Bremerella sp. P1: one gene and its partner. The protein of the gene in region 1 interacts with the protein of each later gene in a pairwise test. Links are inferred from orthologs where the notes say so. Each region holds a gene or a part of one and is shown on either strand. Other genes may lie near its edges.

What was found.
Region 2: the proteins of PSR63_RS11030 (region 1) and gyrA interact in binary tests that used the Escherichia coli proteins (3 or more experiments, as listed by UniProt). The link is inferred for Bremerella sp. P1 from one-to-one orthologs.

Annotation. Positions count from the first base shown.
Region 1 is NZ_CP118164.1:2,665,545-2,674,268, forward strand. The notes cover bases 2,857-6,034. They hold PSR63_RS11030 (DNA gyrase subunit B), read right to left. Parts: upstream 5,642-6,034; coding sequence 3,071-5,641; downstream 2,857-3,070. Other genes in these bases: PSR63_RS11025 (hypothetical protein), read left to right, coding at 2,857-2,994; PSR63_RS11035 (DUF721 domain-containing protein), read right to left, coding at 5,731-6,034. In the rest of the region: PSR63_RS11015 (hybrid sensor histidine kinase/response regulator), read left to right, coding at 1-1,345; PSR63_RS11020 (nucleoside hydrolase), read right to left, coding at 1,359-2,309; more of PSR63_RS11025, read left to right, coding at 2,680-2,856; more of PSR63_RS11035, read right to left, coding at 6,035-6,045; dnaN (DNA polymerase III subunit beta), read right to left, coding at 6,124-7,239; PSR63_RS11045 (DnaA/Hda family protein), read right to left, coding at 7,667-8,724. UniProt on the Escherichia coli protein: DNA gyrase negatively supercoils closed circular double-stranded DNA in an ATP-dependent manner to maintain chromosomes in an underwound state.
Region 2 is NZ_CP118164.1:2,435,300-2,444,093, reverse strand. The notes cover bases 3,458-6,705. They hold gyrA (DNA gyrase subunit A), read left to right. Parts: upstream 3,458-3,787; coding sequence 3,788-6,505; downstream 6,506-6,705. Other genes in these bases: gmd (GDP-mannose 4,6-dehydratase), read left to right, coding at 6,512-6,705. In the rest of the region: PSR63_RS10050 (CPBP family intramembrane glutamic endopeptidase), read left to right, coding at 1-584; PSR63_RS10045 (hypothetical protein), read left to right, coding at 653-1,510; PSR63_RS10040 (hypothetical protein), read left to right, coding at 1,893-2,531; PSR63_RS10035 (hypothetical protein), read left to right, coding at 2,528-3,376; more of gmd, read left to right, coding at 6,706-7,498; PSR63_RS10020 (NAD-dependent epimerase/dehydratase family protein), read left to right, coding at 7,495-8,397; PSR63_RS10015 (type III pantothenate kinase), read right to left, coding at 8,404-8,794. UniProt on the Escherichia coli protein: A type II topoisomerase that negatively supercoils closed circular double-stranded (ds) DNA in an ATP-dependent manner to maintain chromosomes in an underwound state.

The DNA of each region.
Region 1 (8,724 bases):
TTTGCCTCAGGTACAAGCGGCTTGGGAAAAGAGCATCGAGACTGGGGAGCGACTCGATATTGTGGCCCCTATCCGAGGTGCCGATGGAATCGTGCGTCCCTTCCTGACGCGTGCCCTGCCGTTGAAGAATGACGAAGGGGAAATCGTGCGTTGGTTTGGAACAAACACCGATATCAGCGAGCAGCAGCAGATCCAGGAAGAGTTACGAACCGTCGCCGCTCAGCTTTCTGACGCCGATCGTAAAAAGGATGAGTTTCTAGCAACCTTGGCACACGAACTTCGTAATCCACTCGCTCCGATCCGAATGGGCTTAGAGCTGATGAAAATGGCGGGCGATGACCCCGAACTGCTGGACGAAACTCGCGAGACGATGGAACGCCAAACCAAGCAGTTGATCTCGCTAGTTGATGATCTGTTGGACGTTTCTCGAGTGACGCGTGGCAAGCTGACTCTTCGCAAAGCAGACGTCAAGATATCTGATGTCATCAAAAGTGCGGTCGAAACTTCTCAGCCACTGATTGAAGACTCGGAACACTCGCTCGAGGTGGTCAACAACAACGACATCACAATCCATGCCGACCCGAATCGGTTGGCCCAGGTCGTCTCGAACCTTTTGAACAATGCCGCCAAATATACGCCTGACGGTGGAAAGATTAAGCTTTCGGTTGATCAGCCAGACCCCAATCACGTTGCCATCCATGTGCAAGACACCGGAATTGGGATACCAGCCGACATGATCGATAGCATCTTTACGATGTTTACCCAAGTCGATCGTTCCATGGAACGTCGTTTCGCAGGCCTAGGCATCGGCCTGACCCTCGTTAAATCGCTGGTCGAGATGCACGGAGGAACGGTCTCGGTAACCAGCCAGGGGCAAGGCAAAGGAAGTGAGTTCACAGTTACCTTGCCGGTGCGAGAGGAAGATCAACCGTCTCAGAACAAGGATCTGCCGACCGAGGGTTTCTCGCTGAAGCAAGGTAAGCACCGCGTTCTTGTTGTCGACGACAATAAGGCCGCTGCCGAAATGCTCAGCAAAGTAGTCAAGATGCTCGGCAACACGGTCGAGATGGCCGAAGATGGACAGCAAGCGATTGAAGTCGCTCAGCAGTTCCAACCCGAAATCATTCTCATGGATCTTGGCATGCCCAAAATGAACGGCTATGAAGCCGCTCGGTACATTCGCCAACAAGAATGGGGAAAGGACATCCTGCTGATTGCACTCACCGGCTGGGGGCAACAGGAAGACCGTGACCGTACCAAAGAGGCTGGCTTCGATCATCACCTGGTCAAACCGGCCGAACCTGCGGAAATCCAACGGATCATCAACCAAGGTAGGGATAACTGACCGAGGCTGAGGTCTACTTTGCTTGATGCAGCATCAGCTCGTTGAACGAGTCAATCACATCCGCCGGGTCCACACCATCCGCCAAAGCGGAGACGTACTCGTGACGAGGATTATCAATTTGCTCGCGCCACTCGTGGGTGCCGTTGGGGAAAATGTGGTTGTGTCCCTGGGTGACTAGCTTCCAAGGATGGCCTGTCCCGCGTGCGGCGACCATCACGGCAATTTGATCGGCACTATGTCGATCGTTCACCTTCCCGCCGAAATAGAGTTCATAAACTCGGCGAACCGGATTGTCTTCGGGCAATTCCGTCAGACGCTTTCCAGTAGAAATCAGACTGGCAAATTGACCGCCGCCGGTGAAGGTGATCTTGGTTGGCCACTTCTCTATAGCAATCACCGTTGAATCAGCATCCGGTTTGAAGTTGCCCCACTTACCGGGATCCAAATCGGCTGGATAACGGCTTCCCATGCACACACAATGAGCCACCTTCTGTTTCACAAGCTGCTGCCCGGTTAATGTACTGATGTCATCACCTGTAGACTCAATCAAATAGCGCAGGTTGGTCAGGTCTCCCACCGTCAGAATCGTCACACTACCATCAGCTTGAGCGGACAGAATCTTGCGATACAGCTTGGTCGCGTCCGGGGCATCTTCATACGTGGGGCAATCATGCGGGAACTTCTTGGCGATCTGCTCAGCGTATTTCGATTTCTGCTGAATGCCGGCCTTTCCTTTGGGCACACCAATCGGCAGATCCGGTCGACCGTAATAGGTATTGATGGCATCGGTACACGGAGCAGACCAAGGGTACTTGGCCGAAACCATCGTACCCAGAAGTTCGATCTCTCCGCGATCGGCCAGCGCGTGGAGCATCGCCAGGGCAGCCGCATCGTCGCAGTCGCTTTCCATGTCGGTATCGAACAGGATTTTTAGAGGCGCGCGTGGTTCTGCCGAGAAGCTCATACCTGGAATACTCGCAAAACATAGTATCACAAAAAGAAGCCGATACATGGCGGGTCTTCCTGAACTTGCGATAGCGAAAGTGTGCTGAAAGCGGAAGGGACTTTAGTCGTCTACAACAACTAACAAGGGGCCATGTGATGTAGTCCAGCACTTCGTAGGAATATGCGAACCGGTAGAGCGTTTCTGTGAGGAAGTCTGTTACTAGGAACGCTTCATCGCCCCCATCTAGATCGACATCTTCAAAGACAATGCCAACTCGATCGGCATGCATCGTGGCGTTGATCAAATCGTCAGATGCGACGTGCTTGACCTGGAATGGCTTCTTCAAGTCGGCATCATCGCTGAACGTGGCATATCGACTGAGCCCTTCTTGAAACATTTCCTTGGCTTCCGCTTCCGATATGCTTCGCTGCTCGCCGCGAAGCAGCGACCGCATCTCAATCGCTCGACGACCGAGTGCTTCTCCGCCGGGCAAGATCTGGAAGCAACGCATGAGTTGCTCGTCCGACAGATCCCAAGTCATGAAATGCATCCGGAAGTCGTCGTCAGGCGACTCCACTGCCTCGTCGAAATCAAAATTCGGATCAGGACCGAACGCTTCATCAAGAATATCGTGCCATTGTCGAAGCCAGACTCTTCGCGTTTCATCCATCGGAATCCTCAGCGACAATCGCAAATGGAGTGAGGTACAAAAAAAGAGAGCCGAATCGATCGGCTCTCTTATCATTTCTTTGCCTTTGGGCGGTGTCAAATCATTCAGACTATACGTCCAAGTTCCGCACTTCCAGGGCATGCTTCTCGATGAACTCGCGGCGAGGTTCGACCTTGTCACCCATCAAGATGCGGAACATGTCGTCGGCCGCCGAAGCGTCGCTCATAGTGACCTGCATCAACGTTCGGTTTTGCGGGTCGAGGGTCGTTTCGCGAAGTTCTTCCGCGTTCATTTCGCCCAGACCTTTAAAGCGAGTTACCTGCAGGCCACGTTCACCAGCCGATCGAACCGCGGCCAGCAGACCACGGAGGTCTTCCAAGCCGGTTTCGCTTTCGCCGCGTCGCAACTTGTAACGCGAGTCGGTGCTGCCTGTGCGTTCCTGCGGAATCAACGCTTGAATGTCGAAGCCAAGTTCCGCCAGTTCAGCCAGCTTAATGTTGATCGTCCGCACTTCGTGCAGTTCAGCGATGTGAGGTGCTTCGACCTCGGCTTCTTCTTCCTTTGGTTGACCGTTGGTTTCGGCTTCGGAATCCAGGACCTGGCCGTCGACCACTTCTCCTTCGTCAGGAATCTGTGTGTCCGGCTCGGCGTCGAGACCTCGTTCGTTGAGGAACGCATCGAGTTCCTTCTTGGTCGAGAACCAATGCTCTTCGCGACCCATCACCAAGTGGAAGACCGGCAACTTCTGGCTGACCGGATCTTGTCGCACCGCGTGAATCTTCAGGCCGATGCCGCGGCGTTCCAAAGCGACAATCGCTTCTTCCAGCGGAGCGAGTGCACGGCACAACTTTTCCATCTTTTCGCCGTCGATCACGTCGCCGTTATCATCGACGAAAGCACAGTCAGCCAGACCGTTGTCCAGCAACTGGTTTTTCATTTCTTCTTCGGTCTGGACGTACCAGACGTTCTTCTTGTGCACCACGCGAAACAGTGGCGGCTGGGCGACATAAACATGACCGCCAGCAACCAGTTCGTTCATCTGGCGATAGAAGAACGACAACAGCAGCGTGCGAATGTGCGAACCGTCGACGTCGGCATCGGTCATGATCACGACTTTGTTGTACCGACGCTTGTTGATATCCTGGTCCTGGCCGATGCCCACGCCGATCGCCTGGATCATACTGCGGACTTCTTCGTTGGCCAGCACCTTATCTTCGCGAGCCTTATAGGTGTTGATGATCTTACCTCGTAGCGGCAAGATGGCCTGGAAATCTCGCAGTCGTCCCCCTTCGGCCGAACCACCGGCCGAGTCACCTTCCACCAGGTACAGTTCGCACTTCTCCATCTCTTTGCTGATGCAGTCACGCAGCTTACCTGGCAGTCCGCCACCACTGAGGGCATCCTTTCGGTTTCGCAGCAGATCGCGAGCCTTGCGAGCCGCTTCGCGCGCCTGACCGGCCAACAGAGCTTTGCGAATGATGATCTTGGCAACCTTGGGGTTCTCTTCCAGGTATTTGGTCATGAACTCGCCAAAGCCCGAGTTGATGTAGCTTTCGACTTCGCTGTTACCCAGCTTGGTCTTCGTCTGGCCTTCAAACTGCGGCTCAGGCACGCGAGTACTGATGATCGCCGTCAAACCTTCGCGGAAGTCATCGCCGGATAGCGCGACGTCCTTGATCATGCTTTCCTTCTTGGCGTAGTTATTCAGCGTACGCGTCAGGGCCGTCTTAAAGCCGGAGACGTGCGTACCTCCTTCGTGCGTGTTGATGTTATTCACGTACGAATGAAGGTTCTCGGTGTATTCTTCGCTGTACTGCAGGGCAATTTCATAGCCCACGCCTTCGGTGACACCGCTCAGGAAGATCACGTCAGGGTGCAGCGCGTTAGTTGAACGATTCAGGTGCTCGACGTATTCGATGATCCCCTGCTCGTAGACAAACTCGTCTTTCTCTTGCGTGCGATCATCAATGAAGATGATTTTCACACCTTTGTTCAAGAAGGCGAGTTCTTGCAGACGCTTGGCGAGAGTATCGTGATTGAACTTGCTAACGTTGAAGATCTGGCTGTCAGGCTTGAAGGTAGTTTTGGTACCACGCTTCTTGGTCGGCTGACCCTTTTGAACTGGACCTTGGGGAACACCTCGTTCATATTCCTGCTGCCAGACAAAGCCATCGCGGTAGACTTCCACTTCGCACCACTCGGATAGGAAGTTCACCACGGTCACACCCACGCCGTGCAGACCGCCAGACGTTTGGTACGCCCCTTTGCTGAACTTGCCGCCGAACTTCAGCACGGTCATTACCCCTTCCAGGGTCGAGACGTCGCGGCCGACTTGTTCGGAAAGCTGTGGGTGACGGTCGACCGGAATACCGCGGCCGTCGTCCTCAACGGTAACGGAGTTATCGTTGTGGACCGTCACGATCACGCTGGAAGCGAACTCCGCCATCGCTTCGTCGATCGAGTTATCGACCACTTCGTACACCAGGTGATGGAAACCACGCATCGAACGGTCACCGATGTACATACTCGGCCGTTCGCGGACATGCTCCAAGTCAGAAAGGTGCTCGAGATCGCTCGCGCCATATTCCGATTTGGCCTTAGCCTGTTCGGCCTGCTGGGCGGCTTCCTTGTTTTCGATGTCCCCAGTCGGCTGATCTTGAGGTTCGTTCGGTTCGGTCATATTCGCTTTTCGTTTCTTCTAAACTCTTTGCCTCGTCTGAATCGAACGAGGTTATTGAATCACTTTGTCGGGGAAGTTTTCAGCGTTCGCTAATCAATTCGCCCTACTTTGATTTTCAAATCGGTAATCCCGTGATCCGGCAGCTGTTCTTGCAGTGACTTGAGGATCTTGGGCTTCTGGAAACTGATCATCTGGCTGATCGTCGAGTTGGCGACCATGACCAGCAAGGTGCCACGCTGTACGTTGCCAGCCACACTATGCTCGGCCAGACGCTCGCCGGCGGCGACATCCCAAGCCTGTTGCGTGGCATCGGCCGTCTGAACCTGGGCGTAGCCCTTCTGGACCATCAACTGGGCCAAGGTTCCTTTGATCGACTGCACTTTGCCGGGCTGACGCTGGCTCATTGTTCGTGGTTCCGATTATGTGTTTCATTCCGCCATGGCATTGCACTGGGTCGCGACCCAGCCGACGCCCAACCGGGCTTACCGATCGCGTGCCAACGGCATGACGACGTAGTCGTAGTTGTCGTCTGTACTGAATAGGGCGGCACTTTCGGCATTCTGGATGTTGAGCGTGAAATTGCTTTCGCTACCCAGCACCTTGTAGAAGTCAGCCACGAAACGATGGTCCATCGTGATCTCGACATTCTCGCCGTCGTAAGGGATCGGAATCTCGACGCGAGAATCGCCCACCTCGGCCGTATTGCTGGAAAGGATCATCGAGCCATGACCGAACGTGAAGTCGATCCCACGGCTCTCGTCGGACGTCACAATGGCTGCCTGACGAAGCGCGGCGAACGCTGGGCCAACCGACATCTCAATGTGGGCCGCTTCACGCTTCTCAGGAAGCACGTCCCGCCATTTCGGGAAACGACCTTCCACTAGGCGAGCATAAATCGTGGCTGGGCCGACTTTGACGAGTACGTCGTTGGTACGGGATGCGATCTGCACCGTCGCGTCCAGGTCGGTCAGGCTACGTTCGATCAGCTGCATCGCTCGCGATGGAATGATCGTCATCGCGTCGGAATTACCGTGATCTTCGATCTGCGTCGCAGGACCTTCCATCTTGGCCAGTCGACGTCCGTCGGTAGCGACCGCGGTAATGCTGTTTTCACCCAGTTCCAATAGAACACCACCCAAAGCGTAACGACCGCTTTCAGTATCGGTGGCGAAAAGGGTACGACGAATCAGTTCTTTGAGAACCCGAGCCGATACTTCATGGTACTTACCCTCCGCGAACGTTTGCACGGTGGGAAACTCGTCGGGGTCTTCGCTCGACAGGGTGAACTTGCTGTGCTGGGCTTGCACGACGGTTCGTGATTCTTCCCGCTGCACGCTGAGTCGCTCATCGCGAACCTCCTTCAAGATAGAACCAAACCGAGCCACGGGTAGAACGATGCTACCGGCTTGCTCGACTTCGATGCCTTCGACCTCGATGCGAACCCCGATCTCCATGTCGGTAGCCATCAGAATCGTGGCCTTTTCGGTGGCGTCGAGTTTGACGTTTTGCAGGATCGGCTTGGGACTACGGCTGGGTGCCACCATGGCCGCCGTCTGGAATGCCGTCTGAAACTTCTCGCGATCGAAAGTGATTTTCATGGAGCTCGTTAATCCAACAAATGTCTTCTTATTAGTTTTTCGAAAGAGTAGTAGTAGTAAGGCGGCGCTCCGAGCTGTCGATAAGTAACGTTTAACGTGCGTTTTGCTCGGCTAGCTTCGAATCAAATGAAGCTAGGTGGGGTGTGAAAAACTTGGCGCTAGGCCGTTGTTTTCCTGTCACTTGAGCGTCGACAAGTTCGCTAGCGGTGTTGGTCGTTTGAAGCGAGGTTGATAAGCGACACGCTGTCGACATCCTTGCACACAAAACCAACACCTTATCCACTACCTCTTCTGTGTTCGACTGAAAAGTCAGGGTGCCAGTGGTACCCTTGTTAATCCGTTTACTTTCTTCAAAGCTCCTCACTGTTTCATCCTTAAGGTTCAAGGAGACCAGCGAGGTCCGCTTCGAAATTCATGCTTCAAGGGTTCACGCGGCACTACGCTGCAAGATGCTCTCTCGCAGCTCTAGTACGGCTTCTCTCAAAGCGACATCCTTTTTGAGTTTGGCTTCCATGCTGCTCACCGCATGCATGACGGTGGTGTGATCGCGGCCGCCGAAATGTTTTCCGACCACTTTAAGGCTTTCTTCCGTGAGTTGCCGGGCGAGCAGCATGGCGACGCTGCGAGCCTGAACGATACTTTGCCGCCGCGAACTCCCCTTCATGTCGGCAACCTTCACGCGGAAGTACTTGGCCGTCATGCTGGCGATATTACGGAGACTGACCCTGGCCGTGTTGTGTTCGCTTTGAAGTAGCGAGTCGACGACCGCCGTATCGATGATTTGGTTGGCCCTGGTCTGGGCGATTAGTCGGTTCACGATTCCGCTGAGTTGAAGCAGGCCATGCGGAAAGGCCACGGCCAGTTTCTGGGCCGCCATCTTGGTGATCTGGCGATTGTGCCGTGTTGCGATCCCTTGGATCAGGACTTCCCGTGTTCCCTGCTCTGGCAGCACGACGGGAACCAACAGGCCGGCCGACAAGCGACTGCGAAGTTCGGTCGAGAACCCTTCCATGCCGATCGGATTTTCGCGGCACGAAACCAGAACCGTGGCACCACGCCGTTCGAGTTCGTCGAGCAAATGCAACAGAACCTGCTGCATCGATGGGAAGTGCAACAACTCGTGCAGATCCTCAATCACCAGCACATCGGTGCCGAAGAACTCGGTTCGCGTGCTACTGGCCGTTTCTTGACGCAAGGCATTGCCATACTCGCGAGCAAAATCACTGCCGGTCACGGACAGAACCTTCAGGTCAGGCTCTTTTTCGACCAGAACGCCCGTGAGTCCTTGCAGCAAGTGTGATTTGCCAGAACCACTGGGGCCGTAGATGACTACAGGCGAGAACTGCGAGGCATCGTGCTTCAATGCTTCGACCGCCGATTGAATCATGCGGTTTTCTGGCCCTGCCACGAAGGGGCGCAGACCCTCAATGGACCGTTTTACCGACCCAATGTAGGCGGGATCCTCCTGGCGGACCCAAGGCAAGG
Region 2 (8,794 bases), 230 kb from region 1 along the record:
ATGTCTGGCTCCGACAGTTCCTGGGGCTGATGGGACTCGGGCAGTACTTTCTTCTGCCGGTGCTGACGATTGCCATTCTTCTTTCCTGGCATCATTTGAAGTCGTACCCTTGGCAGTTTCGTCCGACCAACCTGCCGCTGATGGCTGCGGAATCGATGGTGCTGGGGTTGATGCTTCTGTGCCTGGCTCATTTTCAAGCGTCGGTCATGCAGATGCACGTCGTCGCGGCCAATGCCGGCCCGGAAGTCGATACGACCACCAAGCAGGTCGTCGCCTATTTCGGAGCAGGTATCTACGAAGAACTCTTGTTTCGCCTGATGCTGATCCCGGTGCTGATCGTGTTCATCCAGGGCTTTGCATTTCCGAAACTGGTTGCCACGTTTGCGGCGATGCTGATTAGCAGCTTGGTGTTTGCCGCGGCCCATTACAACTTCTTCGTAACTGGCGGCGATCCGATCGATGGCTATACATTTCTGTTTCGCCTGTCGGCTGGGCTGATTTTCGCATCGATCTTTGCCCTGCGTGGATTTGGCATCGCGGCCGGTTCGCACGCCATGTACGACGTGCTGGTCGCGTTTTCTTAGTGCGCTGCCGTTAAATTTCGTGACGGCGTGGTGACTATCGGGGTATAACCTCCCGGTAGGGGAATTCCATGCACGACATCGAAAGCAGCCCACCGCGCCGATCGTTCTTTCAGCTGAAGATCAGTAGCATGCTCTTCTTGTTGCTACTGGTGGGGATGGGGCTAGGTTGGTGGTCGGATCATGCGAGACTTACTCAACAGTTGACCGATTCGGAAGTCGATCGCGAGATTCAAGAGAAGCTGCTTGCGCTGACCAAACCGCGGAAAACGTCTAGGTATGTGCCCACGCGAGGCCCTCACTACTATGCGGCCGAATCTCCGGAGCATTTCATCGAGCAAACACGCAACCATCGTTCGACGATCAATGCGTCGTACTGGGGAGATTCGCTGCGTTGGGCGGAAGAGGACTTTGATGTCATAGTTCCGATGACCTGTCAGCTCTTGGCAGATCCCAACGAAATCGTCCGGCGGAATGCCTGCCTGGTGCTACGCGAGCAATACGGAAAAGGGAGCGATGACCGCATGGAGAAGCACAATGACCAAATTGTTGGCCAACTTCGGACGTTGCTCCATCGGGAAGATTCAGGTGGTGAAGACGCACGCCTGGCGATCGATCTGTTGACGGTCATTGGTCCCTCGGCCTCCCCGGCGCACGCCGAGCTAAGGAAGATCATGGAAGACGATCAGCATCTGCAAGCCGTTTCGGCGACGATGGCCATGGGAAAGATACTGCAAAGCGACGTTTCTCCCCGGCTGGTCGAGCTGATCGAAGCAAATAACCCGGCCTGGGAAAGAGCCGCCAACAGCTTGTTGGAATTTCGTACCGAAGATGAGGTTCGCGACATCTTGAAGCATTTCTATGCCAGTCGCCAAACGGAAGCGGAACGCAATGAGGTTATCAAAGCGATTCATCACTTAGGTCGTTAACCGCGGCCGAGGGCCCAAGAAATAACTCGACCGCAGCCACCATAGAATCAACCCCCGATGATTCGATGTGGCCACGGTCGATGCCTTCCATCTGCCTGTGTATCTCCCCCATGACACAGGCAAATTCGCGATCGATCGGAAACTACGCTTGATCGTACCGACCGATCCTCCCCTCGTTGAATCGTCTCGCGGCCGCGAGTAAGTGACCCGTTTCCCCCGTCGAGCCAAAAAGGTTATCTGGGTATCCGGGCTCAGGTTGCTTCGAATCAGCGAAAATTCTGGAAAGAAGTTCTGCGGACCATTAAAACTAGTACGAACTCATCCTCATCTCTTCCCAGGAACATTGCTTATTACGGCGGTTTCCTCCCGCAATGAAATTCGAATGAGCGAGACCGACCAGGACATAGCACAACAGCCCCCGAAACGAGCCCAGTTCCCGCTTTGGTTTCTGCTGTTCGTCATTCCCACGATTGCCGGCCTGGGGCTTGCCATCTACACCAATTGGCACCGGCAATCCCAGATGCGTTCTGATCTGATCGCCCATCAGGAAGTTTTGCATGAAAGGATGGTCACGCTGGAATCGGAGATCGCGTTGGTTCAGTACGTCGATCATCAAATCCAAGAGCGAGCCGACCGCTGGAAGACGGCCGACGCGGTGGTCGACTACCTCAAGGGTTATCATCAAAGGGATGGGCGTTCCGGATTCCAGGCCATCTCGGTGTGGCATGAGTTGCGTTGTTTCTTCGTGCAAGCCGATGAGCAGGAATTACATCGCCTGCTGAAGCTGATGAAGGAAGAGTTCCCAGACTGTGAAGTCCAAGATCAATTTACGATGTTGGACCTGGTTGTCAGCATTCCGGAGTTTGCTCCAGCTCATGCCGCGGCGTTGGCAGGGGATGCACATCAAATCGCGGATCTGGTACCGCCTGACGGGCATCCGCGTCTGATCGAACAAGCGACACGACTTCGCGAGGTATTCCCTCGCAACGTTTCCTCTGCTGAACCGAAGGAGACGTCATGAGTGATTCTTCTTCCAGCAAAGTCAACTTGTGGTTGGGCGGTATTTCGATCGTCATCATCGTGGCGATGGCAGGCGTCCTGTTTGGGCAGGTCCGTTTCATCGCTCAGCAAAATCACGAGCTGATGATGCAGAATCAGCATCTTGAAATTCAATTCGATGCTTTGAAGACGACTCTCGACGCCGAGGCGAACAAGATTGTTGCCAAGCTCGACTCGGGATTGCCGTTAGTATCCGGGGCAGATAATCGTCAGCTGAATATCCACGACGATCTCAAGGGCCCCATCGTCGGTTCCCACATACGACAACTCCAGGACGATCGTTTCTATGTTCGGTTGAACGGACTTGCCGGACTGGCGGTAGCGGTACCCGATAGCAACAATCGAGACATCTTCGCTCCCATGATCGTTCCAGCAGTGATCCCGACGTTGGAAGATAAGCGACTCCGCTTCTGGGCCATGTCTGTGCTCAATCAATACCGGGGCCAAGCAGCGGCGGCAGCGCCCAAGGTTTTAGAAACGAGTGACGCCCGGCGTTGGATCAATGTTTCCTCGTCGATCGAAGACGCACGAGCGATGGACCCTCAGTGCGACTATGTGCCAGTCTTGATCCGGTATGTAGAACAAAGTGAAGACGACTGGAGAACAACGCTGGTCAATCTGCAGCACAGCTTCACAGACGAGGAAGTTCTACAGGCCTACGAAGGGGCACTGGAGCAAGCGTCGGATGACGAGCTAAAGCGTCGCTATGCTGGTGTTATGCGCTACCTGAAGGATAAGCCGCCTGCTGGTTCCACTCCTCTGCCAGCCCGTACGGTCGAATCATATATCGAAGAAGGCGAACGATAGGCTTGTCGCTGACGAATTGATCCTTTTCGAGAGGTCATTTCGCGTCGCTTTCCTGCCCGTCCGTGCGATGCCAAATCGGCCCAAAATAGTCGCTCCGTAAGCCCCTATCCCACAACCACTTACCGCTTCTGCTAAATAGGGCTCCCCTAGTAGTTCCGCGCCCTCATATTTGGTACATTACGGTGTGCATTTTGGAAGGCTCTTCTCGGCTGGGGAAACGTGGTTTTTCTCGGTGTTTTTGCCCCTTTTCAGCACGCTTGCAACCTCGCAGATTGACGGTCGCGCCGGGTCCTTTTTCCCGCCGCGCAGGATAACCTCCGAAAGGACGCTCACTTGGCAACGGACGGTAACAACCCCAACGGTAATGGTAGTGATGGCGGGTCGCCGGAAGACCCAACAAAACTGTTCACAATGTCGATCGAGGACGAGCTCAAGGAGAGCTACCTCACCTACGCGATGAGCGTGATCGTCAGCCGCGCCTTGCCCGATGTTCGCGACGGGCTGAAGCCTTCGCAGCGGCGCATTCTGGTGGCGATGAACGACCTGAACCTCACTCCGGGGGCACAGCGGGTCAAATGCGCCAAGATCAGTGGTGATACCTCTGGTAACTACCACCCGCACGGTGAATCGGTCATCTACCCGACTCTCGTCCGTATGGCCCAAGACTGGAACATGCGTTACGTGCTGGTCGACAAGCAAGGTAACTTCGGTTCGATCGCCGGTTTGCCTCCGGCGGCCATGCGATATACCGAAGCTCGCATGTCCGGCTTTGCCCAGCTTCTGCTGGAAGACCTGAAGCTCGACACGGTCGACTATGTGCCGACCTACGACGAAGCCCGTACCGAACCAACCGTCCTTCCGAGCAAGTTCCCGAACCTGCTGGTCAACGGGGCCAATGGTATCGCGGTCGGTATGGCGACTTCCATTCCGCCCAATAACCTCCGCGAGATTTGCCAGGCCGTCATTCAACTGATCGACGATCCGGGGACTTCGTTGGACGAGATCCTCAATATCGTCCAGGGGCCTGACTTCCCGACCGGCGGTATCATCTGTGGTCGGGCAGCGATTCGCCAAGGTTACAAGACCGGCCGTAGCACGATCGTTGTTCGTTCGCACACGACGATCGAACATGCCAAGAGCGGCGCGAAGATCATCATTCACGACATCCCTTACCAGCAGACTCGCGACCGCGTCGAAGAGAAGATCGCCTCGCTGGTCAACGAAGGTCGCATCCAGGGGATTCGCTCGGTCAGCAACCTTTCCGACCTGCAAGAGCCGGTGCGGATCGTCATCGAGCTGAAGCGAGACGCCGACCCCGATATCGTTCTGAACCAGCTGTACCAGTTCTCACCGATTCAGGACTCGTTCTCGATCATCCTGTTGGCATTGGTCGATGGCAAGCCGCGAACGATGTCGATCAAGGAAATGCTGGAGGAGTTCATCCGCCACCGCGTGACGGTCATTCGCCGCCGCACGCAGTTCCTGTTGGCCAAGGCACGTCAGCGCAAGCACACCATCGAAGGTTTGCTGTTGGCACTGGCCGATATCGACGAGATCATCCGCATCATTCGTTCGTCCAGCACCCAGGCCGAAGCGAAGCAGCGCCTGATGGGGGTCGAATGTCCCGCCTCGATGATGGCCCGAGCTCTTGGTGAGCAAGGGTTTGCTCAGTTCCAGATGGAACGGGGCGAATCGGATGTCTACTTCCTGACTTCGGTTCAGACCGACGCGATCCTGCGAATGACGCTCGGTCAGTTGGTGAACCTGGAACAGGAAAAGCTGGCTGGCGAGCACGCCAAGCTGTTGGAAGAGATCACCGAGTACCTGCGTATCTTGTCGGACGAAGCCAATATCCTGGCCATCATCCGCGAGCAGATGGAAGAGATCGATCGCCGCTTTGGTGACGATCGTCGTACCGAGATCTCGCACGAAGAGATCGGCAACATTGATCTGGAAGACCTCATCGAAGAAGAAACGATGGTGGTCTCGATCAGCACCAAGGGTTACATCAAACGAACCCCGGCCAGCATCTATAAAGCCCAGCGCCGCGGTGGTAAGGGAATTAAGGGTGCCAAGAGCGAAGAGGAAGATCCGATTCGCCACCTGTTCGTCGCTTCGACCCACGCTTACGTCCTCTTCTTCACGACGAAGGGTAAGGTGTTGTGGCAAAAGGTGTACGACCTGCCGAACCTCAGCCGCGAAAGCCGCGGCCGCGCCGTGGTCAACCTGCTTCAGCTGGAAGAAGGTGAGCACATCGCCGACTGCCGAGCTGTGCGTGACTTCGACATGCCTGACCACTGCCTGGTGATGGCTACCCGCAAGGGCCTGGTGAAGAAGACCTTGCTCGAAGCGTACAGCCGTCCGAAGAAGAACGGTATTATCGCGATCAAGCTGAAAGAAGATGACGAATTGATCGACGTCGCGATCACCAAGCCAGGCGACGAACTGGTCCTTTCAACCGAAAAGGGGATGGCCATCCGTTTCCGCGAGAGCGATGCCCGAGCCATGGGCCGTAACTCAAGCGGTGTGAAGGGGATCAACCTCACCAAGGGAGATAGCCTGGTGGGAATGGTTGTGGCCGATCCAGACGCTCAGCTGCTGACCGTGTGCGAAAATGGCTACGGCAAGCGGACCAACTTCGGCCCAGGCCTGACGGTCGAAGACGAAGGCGGCGACAACGATTCGGATGACAACGATTCCAATGACAGCGGATCGGAAGAAGAATCGACTTCGGGTAGCGCTCGGTACCGCACGCAAAAGCGTGGTGGTAAGGGTCTGCGAGACATCAAGACGACCGAACGTAACGGCAAGGTCGTTGCCGTCGCTCGTGTCGATGATTCCGACGAAGTCCTGATGATGACTGCCCGCGGTAAGATCCAGCGTATTTCCGCCGCCGAGATCAGTATGGTCGGCCGCAATACGCAGGGCGTTCGCATCATGTCGATGGACGAAGGAGACAGCCTGGCCGCCGTTGTTCGTGTTCCGAAGGAAGACACCGACGACGAAGTGGATGCAACCGAAGCACCCGCATCGCCAGCCCCTGAGGCCGCACCAGAAGCAACCGACCAACCCACTGCAGAAGACTCGACTAGCGAAGATTCTGATTCCGAAGCGAGTGGCGAGGAGTAATCCACCATGCGAGTGGCACTGATCACCGGGATCACCGGGCAGGATGGCGCGTACCTGGCCAAGTTTCTCCTGGCCAAGGGCTACGAAGTCCATGGGATGGTGCGACGTGGCAGCACACTTCCTTTTGAGCGAATTGCGGATCTGACCGAAAAGATCACGCTGCATCAAGGGGATTTGCTCGACCAGATGGCTCTCAATCGGCTGATCGAAAAAGTTCAGCCGTCGGAGGTCTATAACCTGGCCGCGCAAAGTTTCGTGCCGACCAGCTTCGACCAACCAATCCTGACAGGCGAGGTCACCGCGCTTGGCGTCACGCGTATCTTGGAAGCGATTCGTACGGTCGACACAAACATCCGTTTCTATCAGGCCTCGAGCAGTGAGATGTTCGGGAAGGTCTACGAAGAGCCGCAGCGGGAAACGACCCCGTTCTGGCCGCGTAGCCCTTACGGTGTGTCGAAGATGTACGGCCACTGGATGACGGTCAACTATCGCGAGAGCTACAACCTGTTTGCCGCCAGTGGGATCTTGTTCAATCACGAATCCCCCCTTCGCGGAACGGAATTCGTGACCCGCAAGATCTCTTACGCGGTCGCGAAGATTGCAAATAGCCTGCAAAGCGAACTCCGCTTGGGCAACCTCGATGCCGAGCGCGACTGGGGTTTCGCTGGCGACTACGTCGAAGCGATGTGGTTGATGCTGCAAGCCGATACGCCCGATGATTATGTCGTGGCGACTGGACAGAAGCATACCGTCCGCGAGTTCTGCCGGTTGGCATTCGAGCGAGTCAATCTCGACTGGGAGAAGTACGTCGTCGTTGACGAGCGCTTCTATCGACCGGCCGACGTCAACACGCTGTGCGGCGACTCGAGCAAGGCCCGCAAGGAGTTGGGCTGGCAGCCGAAAGTCTCGTTCGAGCAGTTGGTGCACATGATGGTCGACGAAGACATGAAACGCGTCAAAGCGGAAATCAAACTCGCTGAGGAGCAGGCGTGAAGTCTCTGATTACCGGCATCAATGGATTCGTCGGTCAGCATCTCGCGTCGTACTTGCGTTCACGCGGGGACGAAGTTCGCGGGACCTATGTCGGAAGTCAGCCTTCGTCCGAGTCGGATCTGAAGTGGGAGATCTCGCAGCCGGCCACCCCTTCGTTGATCGATACGCTGAAAGACTTTTCGCCCGACGTGATCTACCACCTCGCGGCGATCAGTCACCCTGGCAGCTGTGGCGATGACCTTCCCACCGAAACCTGCAAGGCAGTCAATATCCTGGGAACACGTCACGTAGCCGACCTGGCGTTGGCACTACCATCGGAACCAAAGGTTATCTTCACCAGCAGCAGCAAGGTGTATGGCGCCCGCACCGCCGAGCAGCCGTGGGCCCGGGAAGACGATCCGCTACAGCCCAAAGGGGGCTATGCCCATAGCAAGTGGGCAGCCGAAAACATGCTGCGAGATCGTATCGAGCAGGGGCTGAAGGTCGTCATCGCTCGGGCGTTCAATCATACTGGCCCGGGTCAAAGTCCAATCTACCTGGTGCCGGAGTGGTGCCAGAAGGTGAAGGAGGCCGATGGTCCACAAGTGGTGCGATCGTTGACAACGTCCCTCGACTTAAGCGATGTTCGCGACGTGGTTCGCATCTACCGGCTTCTTGCTGAGAAGGGAGCCTTGGGTGAAACCTATAACGTCGGCAGCGGTCAGGCAATCACGACGGCCGACATCTGGAACACGCTATGCGAGATCCGCGGCGAGCAGGTCGAAGTCACCGCCGAGAAGCCAGACCCTTCGCAGCAGCCGATTGCCGATGTTACGAAGCTATACCAAGCGATTGGTGAGATCGAACGAATCTCGTTACGGCAAACTTTAGAAGACGTCTACCAAGGCACCACTGAGTAGCTGGCGTTAAAGCGACTGAGCTGCCAAGGCCACACCACGCATCACCAGGTGATCGACCGTTTCGATGTCGAGGTCCATCCATGGTGCCAGGTAATTCACATCGCCACCGCTGAAGAAGATTTGCGGACGCTTATCGGAATTGAGTTGATCGGAAACGCGGCGGATCGTTTCTCGCACGGCTCCGACCGAGCCCCAGAAGAGGCCGCTTTGCATGGCCTCACTTGTGTTGGTACCGATCGCCGCAGGCCTATTTTCCAGATTGATCGTGATCTGCGGTAGTGCGTCCGTCCGAGCGGCAAGCGCCTTGGCACTGGTCTGCATGCCAGGCAGGATGGCACCACCGACGAACTCTCCTGCGTCTGATACCACATCGATGGTGATGGCGGTCCCGGCATCG